One region of the Arthrobacter sp. 10L430 genome, then DNA from elsewhere that is predicted to be linked to it. Evidence: riboswitches for the same ligand, from Rfam matches in the RefSeq annotation. Region 1 holds a riboswitch; each other region holds the start of a gene.
What was found. Region 1 has a riboswitch for thiamine pyrophosphate ahead of AC1DDG_RS12180 (ECF transporter S component). Riboswitches for the same ligand answer to the same signal wherever they lie in the genome.
Positions count from the first base shown of each region.

Region 1 (4,296 bases):
AACGGCTTCCTCGTCACCCGGGCCAGACACCCCACGACCCCGGCTCGAACCACCGTCGGTTCATTCCTGGGCGACTTCCTGGTCGAAATCGACGTCGTCGCCGCCATACCGTAGCCAGCCCAGGAACTCCGCTGGGGAATGACCGCGGACCACGGCCCCGTCTGATGCAGTGTCCAGCATTAGTCGGGGCCGTAGTCGGCTCACCCGGAAGTGGCTAGACGATGTCCTGGGTTTTGGCGAAGCGGGTGATCGCCCGCTGTGTGCCCCGGTTGGCCAGCACCTGGATGATGGCGCTCACCGAAGCTGAAATGAGGGCAAAGGTGAGGGCCGAGCGGAGCGTCGTGGGGACGTCGTCCTTCCCGCCCTTGGGCGGCTTGCGGCCCGTGGTCTTTTCCCAGATGGTGTCCACGGCCTTGGTGCCGGCGAATCCGGCGAGCAGGCTAATGCCGGTGCCAAGCAGCTTGATGAAAAAACTCATTCCGAAACTCCTTGCGACGTGAATACAGACTGCCCCTAGCCTAGCCGCATGGACGCATGGATTTCCCGAAGCGCCCGCACCACCAGATCGTGGTCGGCCTTCTGCGGCAACCCTGAGACCGTCACCGTGGCTACCGCACCCACGCCTTCCACGTAAATGGGGAATGAGCCGCCGTGGGCGGCATACCTGGACTGGTCAAACCAGGCGTTGTCCTCGATGCGGCCCCCGCCGAGTCGGCCGCGCAGTCCCACGAGCAGGGACGGTTCCTCGTAGCGTGCTGCGGTCCGCTGCTTGGCCTTGACCCAGTGCTCGTTGTCCGGGGTGGCACCCTCCAGTGCCACATGGAACAGCACGTGTTCGCCCTTGGTGATGTCGACGGCGATGGGCAGGTTGCCGATCTTGCCGAGCTCAACCAGCAGGAGGCCGAGGTTGAGGGCGTCGTCCCTGCCGAACCGGGGAAACTGCAGCTCGGTGATTTCCGCTTCGATGCTGGCGATCAGGGCTGCCAGAGCGCCCGCCGGCTGCTCGGCGGCGGAGTCGGGGTCAAAAGCGGCTTGGCTGCCGGGATCCTGTTGCGTCATGGCCCCAATGTACTCCGCGCTGTCCTCGCGCCGCCCCGTCCCAGGCAACCTCTGTTCGCCGCCCTCTGGCGCCTCCGCGCACTTCCCGGATACCTCCCGGATTGTGACCGCGGCGCCGGTCTTCCGCGGCCGTCCCGGTGTAAACTGGATCAGCCCACAAGGGCAGATTTATCACGACAGGGGAGCGCCGCCGTCGGGCATCACTGGCAACTGCCAGCGAAACCGAGGATGGGCGCTGAGAGTGCGGACCGCCGCAGACCCTCGAACCTGATCCGGCTAGTACCGGCGCAAGGGAGTCGAGTTCTCAAAGTGTCCGGCAGCAGGCAAACCAACCGCCAGCAGCCGGGGAGCGCTTTCCCCTCCTGTTCCTCAGGAGGACCATCATGACAACTGCAACAATCAAGAAGACCGGCTACAACTGGCGCGTGGCTGACATCGTGGTGGCGGCACTGATCGCGGTCGCCGGCGGCGTGATTTTCTGGGCCTGGTCCCAGGGCGCCAACCTCATCTCCGCCCCCGTCAACGCCGTGTACCCGCCCCTCTCCGGCCTCTACGCCGGCGGCTGGATGATTCCAGCGGTGCTCGGCATGCTCATCGTCCGCAAGCCGGGTGCGGCACTGTTCTGCGAAGCCGTCGCCGCCACCGGCGAGCTGATCATGGGCTCGCAGTACGGCACCACGGTGCTGATTTCGGGCATCCTGCAGGGCCTGGGTGCGGAGCTCGTGTTCGCCGCCTTCATGTACAAGAAATTCAACCTCCCCGCTTCGCTGCTGGCCGGCGCGGGTGCGGGCCTGTTCTGCGGCCTGAATGACTCCTTCGCTCCGTGGGGCTGGAACATTGCGTACGCCGCCGGGGACAAGCTCGCGTATATCGTGTTCTGCGCCATTTCCGGCGCGGTCATCGCCGGCGTGCTGTCCTGGATCGCTACCCGCGGCCTGGCCAGGACGGGCGTGCTGAGCTCGTTCGCGTCCCGCAAGGCAGCCACGGAGCCCGTCTTCTCCTGATGCCCGCACATTACGACGGCGGCGTCCGCCCCGCCGCGGTCACCGCCCGCGGCTGGGGCTGGCGCCACGCGGGACGGTCCAGGCCCGCCGTCAACGCGCTGGACCTGGACATCCGGCCGGGGGAGCGGGTCCTGCTGCTGGGACCTTCCGGCGCCGGCAAGTCCACGCTGCTTCACGCCCTCGCCGGGGTTCTGGGTGACGGCACCTCGGGAAACAGCGCGGCCGGCGACGGCGGCCCTGCCGACAGCGACGACGCGGACGAGACCGGCAGCCTGCTGATTGACGGCGAACCGCCGCGCGCGCGGCGCGGCCGCGCCGGCCTCATGCAGCAGGACCCCGAAACGCAGGTGGTCCTCTCCCGCCTCGGCGACGACGTAGCGTTCGGTGCCGAAAACCTCTCCGTGCCCCGCGACGAAATCTGGACCCGCGTCCACGAGGCACTGGACGACGTCGGGCTCGCGCACCTTCCGATGGACCACCCGACGTCGGCCCTGTCCGGCGGGCAGAAACAGCGCCTTGCGCTGGCCGGCATCCTGGCGATGCGGCCGGGGCTCATCCTGCTGGACGAGCCGACCGCCAATCTCGACCCGGCAGGCGTGCTGGAAGTCCGCGACGCCGTGGGCCGCTGCCTCGACAAGACGGGCGCCACGCTGGTGGTCGTGGAGCACCGGGTAGCCGTATGGAAGGACCTGGTAGACCGGATCGTGGTGCTGCAGCCTGGATCCGGCACGCAGCCGGCGGTGCTGATCGACGGTACGCCGGACCAGGTTCTTGAACAAGCGCGCGAGATGCTCATTGCCGCCGGGGTCTGGGTTCCCGGATATGTCCCGGCCGCGCGGCAGCGGACTCTTGCCGGAACCTCGGCTGAAGTCACGGGCCAGCTGCTGCTCGCCGCAGAGGGCCTGGCCGTCTCACGCGAGCGGCCACGCCGCCGCGGCTTCAGGTCCGTTCCGCCCGTGCCTGTCCAGCGGGACATCACGGCCCAGGTCCGCGCCGGCGAAGCGCTGACCATTACCGGGCCCAACGGCGCCGGGAAATCCACGTTTGCCCTGACGCTCGCCGGCCTTATCCCGCCCGTTGACGGCAAGGTGTCCGCCACCGTGGAACTGAGCCGCGGCGCCGGGATCGACCCGTACAAGTGGCGGGCCGAGCAGCTGATCGCGAGGATCGGCACCGTGTTCCAGGAACCCGAGCACCAGTTCGTCACGGGCAGGGTCCTGGACGAGCTGCAGTTCGGCCCGCGGCACATGGGCCACGGCGAAGAGCGAGTTGACGAGCTGCTGGAACGGCTTCGCCTGACCGGTCTCGTGGACGCCAACCCGTACACGCTCTCCGGCGGGGAAAAGCGCAGGCTTTCCGTGGCCACGGTGCTCGCGGCCCATCCCCAGGTCCTGATCCTGGACGAGCCGACGTTCGGCCAGGATGCCAACACCTGGGCCGAGCTCGCCTCCTTCCTGTCCGAACTGCTCGACGCCGGCACCGCCGTGGTTTCCGTGACGCACGACCAGGAATTCACGCATGTGTTGGGCGGGACCGAGTTCAGGCTCGCCCCCCGGGGACTGGGTGAGCCCGGCACGCGTCAGCCGGGCACAGCTCAGCCCGCCACGCGTCAGCCGGGCACAGCTCAGCCGGGCACAGCTCAGCCGGGCACGGCCGGGCACGCCCTCGGCGCACCGGAAGAGGCCGCGACATGAGGGACGCGCTGAGCCTTTCCGGAAACCGGGCGCTGCTGACCCGGGCCAACCCGCTGGCCAAATTCGCCGCCGTCTTCCTCATCACCCTTGTTCTGGCCCTGTCCATCGACTGGATGTCCGCATCCGTGGCGCTGGCCTGCGAACTGCTGCTTTTCCCGCTCGCCGGCCTGACGTTCACGCTGCTCTGGCAGCGCGGCTGGCCGCTGATTGTCGCTGCCGCCGTGGGCGGCTGGAGCACCTCCATCCTGTCGCCGGACAGCGGGAAGGTACTGCTCGACGTCGGCATCTGGTCCATGAGCGAAGGTTCCCTCCAGCTGGGGCTGGGTTTCCTGCTCCGCGGCCTCGCGATTGCTTTGCCGGCGGTGCTGCTGATGAGCTGCACGGACCCCACCGACCTCGCCGATTCGCTGGCGCAGAAGGCCCGCCTGCCGCACCGGTTCGTGCTGGGCACTCTCGCGGCCATGCGACTCGTGGGGCTCATGGCGGAGGAATGGCAGACCATCGGCATGGCCCGGCGCGCCCGCGGCGTGGGGTCCCGG
Region 1 is NZ_JBFTJD010000011.1:149,810-154,105, reverse strand. Features, by position in the region: gene AC1DDG_RS12195 (hypothetical protein) at 1-114, shown strand, start outside; gene AC1DDG_RS12190 (DUF4235 domain-containing protein) at 215-478, opposite strand; gene AC1DDG_RS12185 (heme-degrading domain-containing protein) at 514-1,059, opposite strand; TPP riboswitch at 1,228-1,371, shown strand; gene AC1DDG_RS12180 (ECF transporter S component) at 1,443-2,063, shown strand; gene AC1DDG_RS12175 (ABC transporter ATP-binding protein) at 2,063-3,757, shown strand; gene AC1DDG_RS12170 (energy-coupling factor transporter transmembrane component T family protein) at 3,754-4,296, shown strand, end outside.

Region 2 (4,296 bases), on a different contig from region 1:
CAGTCCGGCAGGCCCCCGAGGGCCTCGTCGATCTGGGGGCGGGTGAGGATGTCGTCCGTGGCGGCCACTGCTGACTCCTTGGCGAGGTTGCGGGCTGAGCCTGCCCGCCGGACGGGCCGCGGTGATCCGGGTTAGAGGAACTCCGCCCGGCCTTCCATGGCCGATGACGCCAAGGCATGCTCGCGGCGCGGGATCCGCCCGGCCGCTTTCGCCAGCCTACCGGCGATAACCGCGTGTTTGAAGGCCTCCCCCATCAGGGCCGGGTTCTGCGCCCGGGTCACGGCGGTGGCCAGGAGCACGGCGTCGCAGCCCAGCTCCATGGCCAGTGCGGCATCGGAGGCTGTGCCGATGCCGGCGTCCAGCACCACCGGGACGGAGGCGCGGGACACGATCAGCTCGATGTTGTGGGGATTCAGGATTCCCAGGCCGGTGCCGATCGGCGATCCCAGCGGCATGACGGCCGCCGCCCCCAGGTTTTCAAGGCGCAGCGCCAGGACCGGATCGTCGTTCGTGTAGGCGAAGACTTTGAAGCCGCGGCTGACGAGCTGTTCGGTGGCATCCACGAGTTCCACCGCGTCCGGCAGGAGAGTGTGCTCATCGGCGATGACTTCGAGTTTGACCCAGTCCGTTTCCAGGGCCTCGCGGGCGAGTTCCGCCGTCATCACGGCGTCGCGTGCCGTGAAGCAGCCGGCCGTGTTCGGCAGCACACGGATGTTGTGGTCAAGGAGCAGCTGGAACAGGGATCCGGTTTCGGCGGGCGAATAGCGGCGCATGGCCACCGTGGTCAGTTCGGTGCCGGAGGCCAGGAGCGCCGCGCCCAGTCCGTCCAGGCTCGGAGCCCCGCCGGTGCCCATGATCAGCCGCGAGGTCAGCTCCACGCCGTCGATGACCAGGGGGTCTGCCTTGAACCCCGCCCTGCCCGTCGCCTTATCAGTCGTGCCGGTCGCCGCTGTCGTTGTTTCAGTCATCGTCCTCATCCTCCCTGAACTGCCGTGACGAGTTCGATTTCATCGCCCTCGGCGAGCGCCGTGCTGTTCCACTGGCTCCTTGGCACAACCTCCGAATTGCGGGCCACGGCCACGCCAAGCCGCTGGCCGTCGGCCGCCTGCCCGTTTGCAGCCAGTGTCCGCCCGGTGACGTTGCTGACCAGAGTTGTCACGGAGGCGCCTGCGCCCACTGCGTGTTGGTTGCCGTTCAGTGTGATGTTCATGCTGGTTCCTTGTCTCGGTCAAATGTGACTGTGCCCGTTGCGCAGCTGGCCGGTGTGCCGTTGCCCGGGGCGGCTGCGCCCGCCGCGGCGGGGCGCCCGGCCGAAAACCGCTCCGGACGGAAGGCGTGCCAGCGTTTGTCCTCCACGCCGTCCATCAGCCCGCGGCAGATGGCGGCTGCGGCTGGCGTCAGCAGCACGCCGTGGCGGAAGAACCCGGTGGCGATGATGAGCCCGGCAACAGTTGCCCGTAGCCCCCCGTCGGCCGCAGTGCCCGCCCGGCCCGCCGTGCTTCCGTGCCGCACGGTGCTGCCCTGCCCCGCCGTAATGCTGCCGAGGGGTACGCGGCCCAGCAACGGGGCGTTGTCGGGGGTACCCGGCCGGGCCCTGGCGGTCGATTCCAGGAGCTCGAGTTCTGCCACGGCCGGCACCAGCACCTGGGCGTCGCGGAGGAGCTGGTAGACCCCGCCGGCGCTGGGGGCTGAATGCCCGTCCTCCCTCTGGGTGGCGCCGATAACCACCGTTCCGTCCTGCCGCGGAACAAGATAGACGGGTATTCCGCGGACAATGCCCCGGACCGTGGCCGTAAGCAGCGGCCGGAGGTGCGCGGGAACCCGGAGCCTGAGAATGTCGCCGTAGACCGGGCGCAGGGGCAGCTTCAGCCCGTCCGGCAGTCCATCCAGCGACGCCGCCGCGAGTCCGTTGGCCACCACGGTTTCGGCGGCACGCACAGTGCCGCCGCCCGCCAGCCGGACGCCGCAGACCCGTTCGCGCTGCCCGCCGTCCCACAGCAGGCCGGCAGCGTTTTCCCTGATCTCATAGCCGTTTTCTGCACCGGCAACGGCCGTCCGCGAACCGGGTTCGTGGCGGGCCAGCGCAGCTGCGATGCTTGCCACCAGCATCCGCGGATCAACCTGGTGGTCAGCCGGGATGTCCAGCGCACAGGAAATGCCCGGGCTGAGCAGCGGCTCCCGCGACCGGGCCTCGCGGATGGTCAGCGGCTCGACAACCAGGCCGCACGCCTGCTGGACTTCCCGAAGGTCCGTCAGGGTGCGGCGGTCGGCGGGGTCCGCACCGACGGCGATGGTCGGCGTCGAAAGATAACCGGTATCCCTGCCGGCTCCGCCATCGGCGAGCGCCGCGGCGAAATCGGGCCATCTGGCAGAGGATTCGAGCATCAGTTCCAGGAGTTCCTGCTCCTGGTAGTGCAGCTCGCTGACAGGGGCGAGCATTCCCGCAGCGGCCCAGCTGGCCCCCGTCCCCGGCGCATCGTCAATAAGCACCACTGAGCGTCCTGAACGCCTCGCCTCCCAGGCAATCCCGTGGCCGATCACGCCGCCGCCGATGACGGCAACGTCAGCGTGCAGCGGTTCCGCGGCAGAAGTGTTTGTGGCGGAAGTGCTCCCGCCGGATCCAAGCTGCATGGAAATCCTTCCCTACGCCGGTACTAACCGGATCAGGTCAAGCGGTCGGCTCTTACGCCCTCTCGGCCCTGCGGCGTTTGTGACAGCTGCAGCGGGCTCCCGCGGTACCTGCCCAGTTTAGAGGAACTAGGCTGGTTGCCATGACCGCGCATGATGTCCACACCACCGCCCGACTGTACCTTTGCACCGATGCCCGCAAGGAGCGCGACGATTTCACCGATTTCGTTGATGCGGCCTTCGCCGGAGGGGTGGATATCATCCAGCTGAGGGACAAGACCATCGAGGCGGCCGAGGAACTCGAACTCTTGGAAGTTGTGCGCCAGGCAGCCCACAGGCATGGCCGGCTCTGGGCCGTCAATGACCGGGCAGACATTGCGTCGCTGTCCGGGGCCCCGGTGTTCCATATCGGCCAGAAGGACCTGCCGCTGCGCTCCGCACGGAAGCTGCTGCATGACGCCACGGTGATCGGGCTGTCCACGCACACCCCTGACCAGGTGGATGCCGCGATCGCCGCCTCCCCCGGGCGAAGCGGTCTGGACTATTTCTGCGTTGGCCCGGTGTGGGCCACCCCCACCAAACCCGGCCGGGCCGCCGTCGGGCTCGATCTTGTCCGCTATGCGGCGGAGGCCGTAAGGGCGGCGGACGAGGAAAGGGTCGGCGGCCTGCTGCTGCCCTGGTTCGCCATCGGCGGGATCGACCTCACCAACGTGGAGCAGGTCGCGGCAGCGGGCGCCAGCAGGATCGTCGTCGTCCGGGCTATCACCGAGGCGCCGGATCCGGAGGCCGCGGCAGCCGAACTGCTCGAGGCCCTGGATGCGGGAGCGGAGAACGCCGGAGTGAAGGGCGCAGGCGCGCCGGTGGCAGGCCTGAACTAGCCGCTCAGACCGAGCTGCACCATCCGCCGGGAATGGTTTTCGGCGAGCTCGGAGGTGAGGCTGCGCACCCGCTCCCGGGCCGCGGCGTCGTCAGCACCGCTGTCCGCTTCAGTGATCAGCTCGGTCAGGAAGGCGTGTTCATAGCCCACGCGCTGTGCCTGCGTGAGCGCCTCTCCCAGGAGCCGCCGTCCCCACAACGCCAGCCGTGAGGCGAGCCGGGGATCATCGGCAAGGGCCACCCTCAACCTCTCGCGGAGGACCGCCGTCGCTTCCTCGGAGGACTGGATCTGCTGAATAAGCTCCCGGGTCCCGGCATCCACGTAGCGGGCCACGGCCTGGTAGAAATCGGCCGAGACCGTGTCCACCACATAGGCCTTCATCAGGGATTCGTACCAGTCCGCGGGCCGCGTCCGCTCATGAAAATGGTCCACCGCTGCCTGGAACGGGAGCATCGCGTCCTCGACGTCAACGCCCATCCCGGCGAGCCTCTCACTCACGAGCTCGTAGTGCTGGAATTCGATGACGGCAATCCTGCCGAGCACCGCGCGGTCGTGGAGCGTGGGCGAGTAGCGGGCGTCCGACGACAGCCGTTCGAAGGCGGAGAGCTCGCCGTATGCCATCACCCCGAACAGATCAGCGACGAAACGGTCGTACCGAGCGGTGTCAGCCGAGGATGTGCCCATAATCCAAGACTAACTGCGGAAATCGGGCTAACCTGATTTCCGTGCCACATCATCGCCTATCCCCCAGCGTCCATGAACAGACCAATGCCCTGGCGGAGGCCCTGAGT
Region 2 is NZ_JBFTJD010000001.1:124,894-129,189, reverse strand. Features, by position in the region: gene AC1DDG_RS00600 (4a-hydroxytetrahydrobiopterin dehydratase) at 1-68, opposite strand, end outside; gene AC1DDG_RS00595 (thiazole synthase) at 132-968, opposite strand; gene thiS (sulfur carrier protein ThiS) at 974-1,210, opposite strand; gene thiO (glycine oxidase ThiO) at 1,207-2,631, opposite strand; TPP riboswitch at 2,624-2,744, opposite strand; gene thiE (thiamine phosphate synthase) at 2,772-3,506, shown strand; gene AC1DDG_RS00575 (ferritin-like fold-containing protein) at 3,503-4,189, opposite strand; gene AC1DDG_RS00570 (RNB domain-containing ribonuclease) at 4,231-4,296, shown strand, end outside.
Region 2: linked by a shared signal. The riboswitch ahead of thiO (glycine oxidase ThiO) and the one ahead of AC1DDG_RS12180 (ECF transporter S component) in region 1 are both predicted to bind thiamine pyrophosphate.

Region 3 (4,296 bases), on a different contig from region 1:
GCTACCTTGTGTACGTGCCCGGCGGCTCCATGACGGGCATCTCCCGCAAGTTGCCCGACGTCGAACGCAACCGCCTCAAGCGCATCCTCAAGGACCGCCTGCCGGAAAATGCCGGCGTGATCGTCCGCACCGCGGCCGAAGGCGCGTCCGAGGAAGAGCTCACCCACGACATCAACCGCCTCCGGGCGCAGTGGGAGGGCATCGAGAGCCAGTCCAGCTCCACGAAGGTCCTCGCCCCGGAACTGCTCTACGGCGAACCGGACCTGACGATCAAGGTGGTCCGCGACGTCTTCAACGAGGACTTCTCGAAGCTGATCGTTTCCGGCGAGGAAGCGTGGGACACCATCGAGGCCTACGTCACCTACGTGGCCCCCGACCTGGTGGGCCGGTTGGAGAAGTGGACCAAGGACACCGACATCTTCGCGGCGTGGCGGATCGACGAGCAGATCCACAAGGCGCTGGACCGCAAGGTGTTCCTGCCGTCAGGCGGTTCCCTCGTGATTGACCGCACCGAAGCCATGACCGTGGTTGACGTCAACACCGGCAAGTTCACCGGCAGCGGCGGCAACCTGGAGGAAACGGTCACCAAGAACAACCTGGAGGCTGCCGAGGAAGTCGTCCGGCAGCTCCGACTCCGCGACATCGGCGGCATCATCGTGATCGACTTCATCGACATGGTGCTCGAATCCAACCGCGACCTCGTGCTGCGCCGCATGGTTGAGTGCCTGGGCCGCGACCGGACCAAGCACCAGGTCGCGGAGGTGACCTCGCTGGGACTCGTGCAGATGACGCGCAAACGGATGGGCACCGGGCTGCTGGAAGTCTTCGGCGAGCAGTGCGAGGCGTGCGCCGGCCGCGGCATCGTCACCCACGACGAGCCGGTCGAGCACCGCCGGGCCAATGTCGTTGCCGCCGAGCACCACATCCCTCGGGCGGAGCACCAGCCCGCCGTGCGCCCGGAGCGAAAGAGCCGCCGCCGCGGCAAGGGCGGCCAGGTTCCGGCCGAGTCCGCGCCTACTGCTCCCGCCGCTGTCCATCACGAGCCAACCGAGGCCGAGCGACACGCCAAGGCCGAAGCCACCCGGGCGGCCCTCGCCAACATAGCGGCAGCGGCACACGCAGCGCACCTGCATGAGGATGCCGCCCACCACGGTGTCTCCGGCGATGCGGCGCGGCCTGCTCCCGTGCCGGCGGCCTCCGCTCCGGAGAGCCCGGCAGTGCACCGCAGCCCGGAGACGGAAAGCATTTCCGGCCGTCCCGGCGCCGTGCTGACGTTCGGAGGCGAGAAGGTGGTGCTTCCCTTCGTCGAGCACGCCGATGAGCCGGCATCCGAAACGCCTGCCCTGACCCTGGACCGGCTTGAGGAAGCCTTCGCGCACCTTGGCGAGCCTGCTGCTCCCGCTGCGGAGGAGCCGACGGCGGCCCCGGTACCCGCTGTTGTTGATCCGGCTGCAGCCGGCCCTGCCACTGCGGTAGCTGCCCCGGCGCGAACCGGGGAGAGTCCCGCTCCGGCGGTTGCGGAGAACGACGCCGACCGGTTCGCGGATCACTCGGCCGTGCAGACCCGGACCCGACGTCCGCGCCGGAACCGCAGCGCAAGCCGTGCGCAGGGCGCAGCCAACGAGACGTCCGTGGAACACCATGAGACGGCGCCGGCAGCACTGGCCGGACACTCGCATGAGGCCAAGGCTCCGGAAGCGGAGAAGGTGGCTGCCGCCAAGCCGGCCAGCGAGCCGATCATTCTTGGCGTAGGCGTACCCGCGTCTGAGCTCTGAGTCGACCCCCTTCCAACGGGCCGGTGCTGCAATCGCAGCACCGGCCCGTTGGGTTTTGGGAGTAAGCCGCTAGGCTGGGGGACTGACACGGGGTGCCGAGCAAAGTGCCGGCTGAGATCCAAACCCGTTGAACCTGACCGGTTAGCACCGGCGAAGGGATGTCTCCTTTGTCCTCAGCATCTGTCCTGCCTCCCGCGGTTGATTCCTCCGTTGCCGCCTTCAAATTCTCCCCGCGCACCGGCCGGGACATTCCCCGGGTCTTGGCGATCGCCGGCTCGGACCCTTCAGGAGGCGCCGGCGTCCAGGCGGACCTGAAGAGCATCGCGGCCAACGGAGGCTATGGAATGGCCGCCATCACGGCGCTGACCGCCCAGAACACCCGCGGCGTCAGTGCCGTCCACGTTCCGCCGGCGGATTTCCTCACCGCGCAGCTGTCAGCGGTCAGCGACGACATCACTGTTGACGCCGTGAAGATCGGCATGCTGGGCGACGAAAAGGTGATCACCGCGGTCCGCAGCTGGCTGGAGAAGGTCCGTCCCGGCGTCGTGGTTCTTGACCCGGTCATGGTGGCAACGAGCGGGGACCGGCTCCTGCGGGAGTCCGCCGAGTCTGCACTTCGGGCACTCCTGCCGCTGGCCGACCTGATCACGCCCAACCTTGCCGAGCTGGGCATGCTGCTCGGGGAACCGGAAGCCGCCACCTGGTCCGACGCGCTCGAGCAGGGAAAACGGTTGTCGGCCGAAACCGGGGCCACAGTCCTGGTCAAGGGAGGGCATCTGGACGGTGCTGATTGCCCGGACGCCCTCGTGAACACCGGTGGTGTGCTGTCCGCTGACGTGGTGGTGGTGGACGGCGAGCGGGTTCCGACGCGCAACAGCCACGGCACAGGGTGCTCGCTGTCCTCAGCCATGGCTACGGTGCAGGCGCGCTTAGGGGACTGGGAGCTGTCCCTGCGTACCGTCAAGCCGTGGCTGGAGGGGGCCCTCCGCACGTCCGGGAGGCTCGACGTGGGGCACGGCAACGGACCCGTCCACCACTTCCACCACCTGACGGTGGCGGGCGAAGGCAGCTATGCCGGGATGCTCCACGCCGAAGCCGCACCCGACCTGGAAACGATCTACGGCCTGGGCTTCATCCGCGGCCTGGTGGAAGGCACCCTGCCGGAAAACGAGTTTGCGTACTACCTCGCCCAGGATGCCATCTACCTCAACGGGTATTCACGCGTCCTGGCGCGGGCCAGCGCCCTTGCCCCCACCGAGGCCGAGCAGCTCTTTTGGGCGCGTTCCGCGCAGCAGTGCCTCGAAGTCGAGTCGGAGCTGCACCGCAGCTGGCTCAGCACCCGGACAGTGCGGGCGGAGCTGGGCCCGGTCACCAAGGCATATGTGGACCACCTGCTGGCTGCTTCTGCATCCGGAAGCTATGCCGTGCTGGTGGCGGCGGTGCTTCCGTGCTTCTGGCTCTATGCCGACGTCGGGGCGAGCCTCCACGCCGAATTTGCGGCGGCGGGCGCCCCGGAAGAGCATCCGTACGCGGAGTGGCTGCGCACCTACGCCGACGAGGACTTCGCCGCGGCCACCCGGCAGGCCATCGGGATCACCGATGCCGCCGGGCGCGCGGCGTCTGACTGGGAACGCACCCAGATGCTCACGGCCTTCCGGCAGTCCTGCCGCTACGAAGTGGATTTCTTCGACGCGCCACGCCGCCACGGCTGAGCGGCGGCGGGCGCGGCAGCCGGTACGATAGATGCGCACGGTTACGGCAGGCGGTGCGGCAGCCCTTGTGGCGCCTATCACGGACAGCCCGCCGAAACCAGCCTCATTTGCGACCGAAGGCGAAATTAGCGTAGTCTAGATCTTCGGTGCTTACGCCAACACTTGGGTTATGACCCCGGAACGATCCAATCGGAATTGTTCTTGGGATAGCTCACGGGTTCCCCCGGGGAATCCACGGCGTTGAGGCACAGCGAGAGCCAGGCCAAACAATTGGACCCAGGTTCCGCACGCAAATTTAGTAATAAACGTCGAGAGAAGTGAGTTCCCAAGTGGTGTACGCGATTGTCCGCGCAGGCGGCCGCCAAGAGAAGGTTTCCGTTGGAGACTTCGTTACCCTGAACCGCGTCGCCGGTGGAGCTGGCAGCACCATTGAGCTGCCCGCACTGCTCCTGGTAGACGGTGACAAGGTCACCTCCGCAGCTGCGGACCTGGCCAAGGTAACTGTTACGGCTGAGATCCTTGAGGACCTTCGTGGTCCGAAGATCGTCATCCAGAAGTTCAAGAACAAGACCGGTTACAAGAAGCGCCAGGGTCACCGTCAGGAACTGACCAAGGTCAAGATCACCGGTATCAAGTAACCACTGGTTACTGTTCAGGTTTTCAGCAGATTCCCCAGAATTTAAAGGCAGGCATTCCAAATGGCACATAAAAAAGGCGCGAGCTCCACTCGCAACGGTCGTGACTCCAACGCCCAGTACCTCGGCGTCAAGCGCTTCGGCGGCCAGGTAGTTTCCGCTGGCGAGATCATC
Region 3 is NZ_JBFTJD010000005.1:329,060-333,355, reverse strand. Features, by position in the region: gene AC1DDG_RS08055 (Rne/Rng family ribonuclease) at 1-1,775, shown strand, start outside; TPP riboswitch at 1,854-1,951, shown strand; gene thiD (bifunctional hydroxymethylpyrimidine kinase/phosphomethylpyrimidine kinase) at 1,934-3,487, shown strand; gene rplU (50S ribosomal protein L21) at 3,817-4,125, shown strand; gene rpmA (50S ribosomal protein L27) at 4,186-4,296, shown strand, end outside.
Region 3: linked by a shared signal. The riboswitch ahead of thiD (bifunctional hydroxymethylpyrimidine kinase/phosphomethylpyrimidine kinase) and the one ahead of AC1DDG_RS12180 (ECF transporter S component) in region 1 are both predicted to bind thiamine pyrophosphate.

Region 4 (4,296 bases), on a different contig from region 1:
GGCCCCGTTGCAGATCGTTCCGGGCGTCCCTACTCTGGTCCTCACCGGCGGTTGGGAACCCCTCTATGAGGAGATTGCCGGGTACCTCAGGGAGACCGGCGCCCTGCACCGCACTGCCGCGGGCGGGCACCGGCCCCAGGATTCCCCCGAGGGTGACCGTTTTATCCGGTCATTTGTTGCCGAGGTCGGCCGGCGGCGACAGCCCCGGGCGTCCTGATTTAGCGGGTTGTTTCCGGAAGCTTGAGCTCCGGCAGATAGACCTTTCCGCCGGCGGCCAGGAACTCCTGGCTCTTTTCACGCATTCCTTCGGCCATCTCGGCAAGTGCCGCCTGCGCTTCGGCCGAGCCGTACTCGTTCCGGATGTCCTGGCTGATGCGCATGGAGCAGAACTTGGGCCCGCACATGGAGCAGAAGTGTGCGGTCTTGGCAGGCTCGGCCGGCAGCGTCTCGTCGTGGAAGGCCTCTGCCGTTACCGGGTCAAGGGACAGGGCGAACTGGTCCCGCCAGCGGAACTCGAAGCGCGCCTTGGACAGGGCGTCGTCCCTCTCATTGGCGCCGGGGTGGCCCTTGGCGAGGTCTGCGGCGTGGGCGGCGATCTTGTAGGTGATCACGCCGGTCTTCACGTCGTCCTTGTTGGGCAGCCCCAGGTGTTCCTTGGGCGTCACATAGCAGAGCATGGCCGTACCGTAGCGGGCGATCTCCGTGGCACCGATGGCGGAGGTGATGTGGTCGTAGCCGGGCGCCACGTCCGTGACCAGCGGGCCGAGGGTATAGAACGGAGCGCCCTTGCACAGCTCCTGCTGGCGCTCGACGTTCTCGCGCACCAGGTGGAACGGGACGTGGCCTGGGCCTTCAACCATCACCTGGACGTCGTATTCCCAGGCACGCTGGGTCAGCTCCGCCAGGGTGTCCAGTTCGGCGAACTGTGCGGCGTCGTTGGCATCGGCGGTTGCGCCCGGCCGGAGGCCGTCGCCGAGCGAAAAGGAGACGTCGTACTTGGCGAAGATCTCGCACAGCTCGTCAAAGTGCGTGTAAAGGAAGTTCTCCTGGTGGTGTGCGAGGCACCAGCCGGCCATGATGGACCCGCCGCGGGACACGATGCCCGTGACGCGGTTGGCGGTCAGCGGGACGTAGCGCAGCAGCACTCCGGCGTGGATGGTCATGTAGTCCACACCCTGCTCGCACTGCTCAATCACGGTGTCCCGGAAGATCTCCCACGTCAGGGCATTGGCCTCACCGTTGACCTTCTCCAGCGCCTGGTAGATCGGAACGGTGCCGATAGGGACGGGGGAGTTGCGGATCAGCCATTCGCGGGTGGTGTGGATGTCATCGCCGGTGGACAGGTCCATCACGGTATCCGCGCCCCACTGGGTGGCCCACTGCAGCTTGTCCACTTCCTCTGCAATCGAACTGGTTACAGCCGAGTTGCCGATGTTGGCGTTGATCTTTACCAGGAACGCCTTGCCGATGATCATGGGTTCGGACTCGGGGTGGTTTATGTTGTTGGGGATGATGGCACGGCCTGCAGCCACCTCGCTGCGCACCAGTTCAACGTCGCAGTTCTCGCGGAGTGCCACGAAGCGCATTTCCGGGGTGAGGACGCCCTGCCGGGCATAGTGCATCTGGGTCACCGTCTTGCCCCCGACGGCGCGGCGGGGCACCGGCTGCGCTCCCTTCCACTCCGCGGAAGCTGCGCCGCGACGTACAGCCGACCTGCCGTCGTCGAGCAGGTTCCGCTGCCGGCCGCCGTACGGCTCCGTGTCCCCGCGTGCTTCAATCCATTCCGAGCGGAACGGGGCGAGGCCCACTACCGGGTCGCTGCCCGGACCCGCAGTCCGGTAGACCCGCAGCGGCTCGTTCTGCTCCCCGTTGGGAGACGGCTCCAGGGCGATTTCCGTGACCGGGACGCGCAGGCCTTCCCCCTCGATGTAAGCCAGTGAGTGCGACTTCAGCGACTGGGTGGTCTGCTGGCCAGCTTCGTTATGGGCCGCCTCGTTTTGGGCAGGGCTCAGCCGTGTTTTCTGGGTGTTCATTTACTGCTCACTTCCTTCGCCGGCATTACCCGGACAGGTTCAACGGTCGCAGGCTGCGCTAGCCCGATCTCAGCCCCTGCAGGGGCACCCGTGTGGTCGTAGACGAAGCTACCACAGGGCGGCAGGCGGGTGCCGCATCCGTGCCGGGTGTGACACACGCCGGGCCGGGCCGTACGGATTACGCTTGAGCCATGGCGCCCATCATCGAATTCAGCGGGACCGCGCTTACCGGCCCGGACCAGGAGCGGGCAGGCCTTTGGGCCGTGGACGGTCGGCTGACCTTCCGCCGCCCGGCAGTCGTCCCGGACGCAGTACTTGACGGCTGGGTGCTGCCCGGCTTCGTGGATGCCCACTGCCACATCGGGCTGGGGCCCGGAGGCGCCGTGGACGACGACACCGCCTATGCCCAGGCGATGACTGACCGCGACGCCGGCACGCTGCTCGTCCGGGACGCAGGCGCGGCCAGCGATACCCGCTGGCTCCAGCGCAGCCCGGAAGCGCCGAGGATCATCCGGGCCGGGCGGCACATCGCCCGGACAGGCCGCTATCTGAGGAATTTCGCCGTCGAAGTGGAGCCGGAGGGCCTTGTCGAGGCGGTCCGCAAGCAGGCGCGTTCCGGCGATGGCTGGGTCAAGCTGGTGGGGGACTGGATCGACCGCGACGCCGGCGACCTCGCGCCGTCGTTTCCCGCCTCGGCGGTACGGGACGCCGTCAGCGCCGCCCACGATGAGGGCGCCAGGGTCACTGCACACTGCTTCGCCGAAGACACGCTCGACGACGTGCTGGACGCCGGAATCGACTGCATCGAACATGCCACGGGACTTCTGCCGCGGCACATTCCCAGGCTGGTCGAGCAGCACGTGTCGATCGTTCCCACACTGATCAACATCGCGACGTTCCCGGATATCGCTGCCCAGGCCGAACCCAAGTTTCCGCGCTACGCGGCCCACATGCGGGCCCTGTGGGAAGGCCGGAATGAACGGATCCTGGAAGCGCACGAAGCCGGGGTGCAGGTTTTCGCTGGAACGGACGCGGGCAGCGTGATCCGGCACGGCCGGATAGCTGACGAGATCCTGGCCCTCCACGCCGCAGGCCTTCCGGCGGCTGCTGCCCTGGACGCCGCCTGTTGGGGTGCCCGCCGGTGGCTGGGAGCGGAGGGCCTGGCCGAAGGGGCAAGTGCCGACGTGGTGTTGTGCACTGAGGACCCCCGCGAGGTGCCCGGAACCATCAGGGATCTCAGGGGCATAGTTCTGCGGGGACGCGTTGTCCGTTTAGGAATAAATTGAAGCTTCAAGTAATTTAGATATGTAGAGACCATCGAAATCCGGTGGCCAGGGAGTCCGGGAGTACTCAAATGACACCAGCAGCCAGCAGCCAGGATCTTCTTCCTGCCGATCTCACCATGGGCACTGTGATGCTCAAAGTGGGGGACATGAACCTCATGACCGACTACTACCAGCGGGCGCTCGGCCTCGACGTCGTGGCGGAGCAGGACGGCGGCCTTTACCTTGGCAGGCTTAAGACGCCGCTGGTTCATCTCGCTCCCGCCCCGGGCCTGAATATTCCGGGCCGGGGAGAAGCCGGCCTCTTCCACACGGCACTCCTGTTCGACAATCAGGAGGCACTGGCAGCCACCGTGGCCACCGCGGCGCAGTACGAGCCGCAGTCCTTCACGGGAAGCGCCGACCACCTGGTCAGCGAGGCTTTCTACTTCAGTGATCCGGAAGGCAACGGCATCGAACTCTACTGGGACCGCCCCCGCGATGCTTGGTCTTGGGACGGCAAGAATGTAGTCATGGACAGCCTTGCGCTGCCGCCGCAGAAGTACCTGCAGGACCACCTGACCCAGGGTGCGGTGGAGGGCCAGCGCGGCACGGAGGCAGGGGTGGGTCACGTCCACCTGCAGGTTGGCGACGTCCAGTCGGCCCACGACTTCTACGTTGGCACCCTCGGATTCGAGAAGACGGCAGGCTGGCACGGCCAGGCCCTGTTCGTCTCCGCCGGAGGCTACCACCACCACATGGCCATGAACGTCTGGAACAGCCGCGGCGCAGGTCCCCGGCGGGACACCCTGGGCCTGGGCGAAGTCCTCATCGAAGTCCCGGCCGGCGACGACGTCGGAGCGCTCGCCGACCGCCTAAAGGTCGCCGGAGTCGCTGCCCACCACACCGGGGCGGAGCTTCGGTTCCAGGACCCGTGGCGCAACCGCATTCGTGTCGCCGTGCGCTGAGCGCGCAGTACGCCGAAACCATCGTCGGCTGAA
Region 4 is NZ_JBFTJD010000001.1:463,786-468,081, forward strand. Features, by position in the region: gene AC1DDG_RS02080 (alpha/beta hydrolase) at 1-217, shown strand, start outside; gene thiC (phosphomethylpyrimidine synthase ThiC) at 219-2,033, opposite strand; TPP riboswitch at 2,028-2,135, opposite strand; gene AC1DDG_RS02090 (amidohydrolase family protein) at 2,225-3,319, shown strand; gene AC1DDG_RS02095 (VOC family protein) at 3,388-4,263, shown strand.
Region 4: linked by a shared signal. The riboswitch ahead of thiC (phosphomethylpyrimidine synthase ThiC) and the one ahead of AC1DDG_RS12180 (ECF transporter S component) in region 1 are both predicted to bind thiamine pyrophosphate.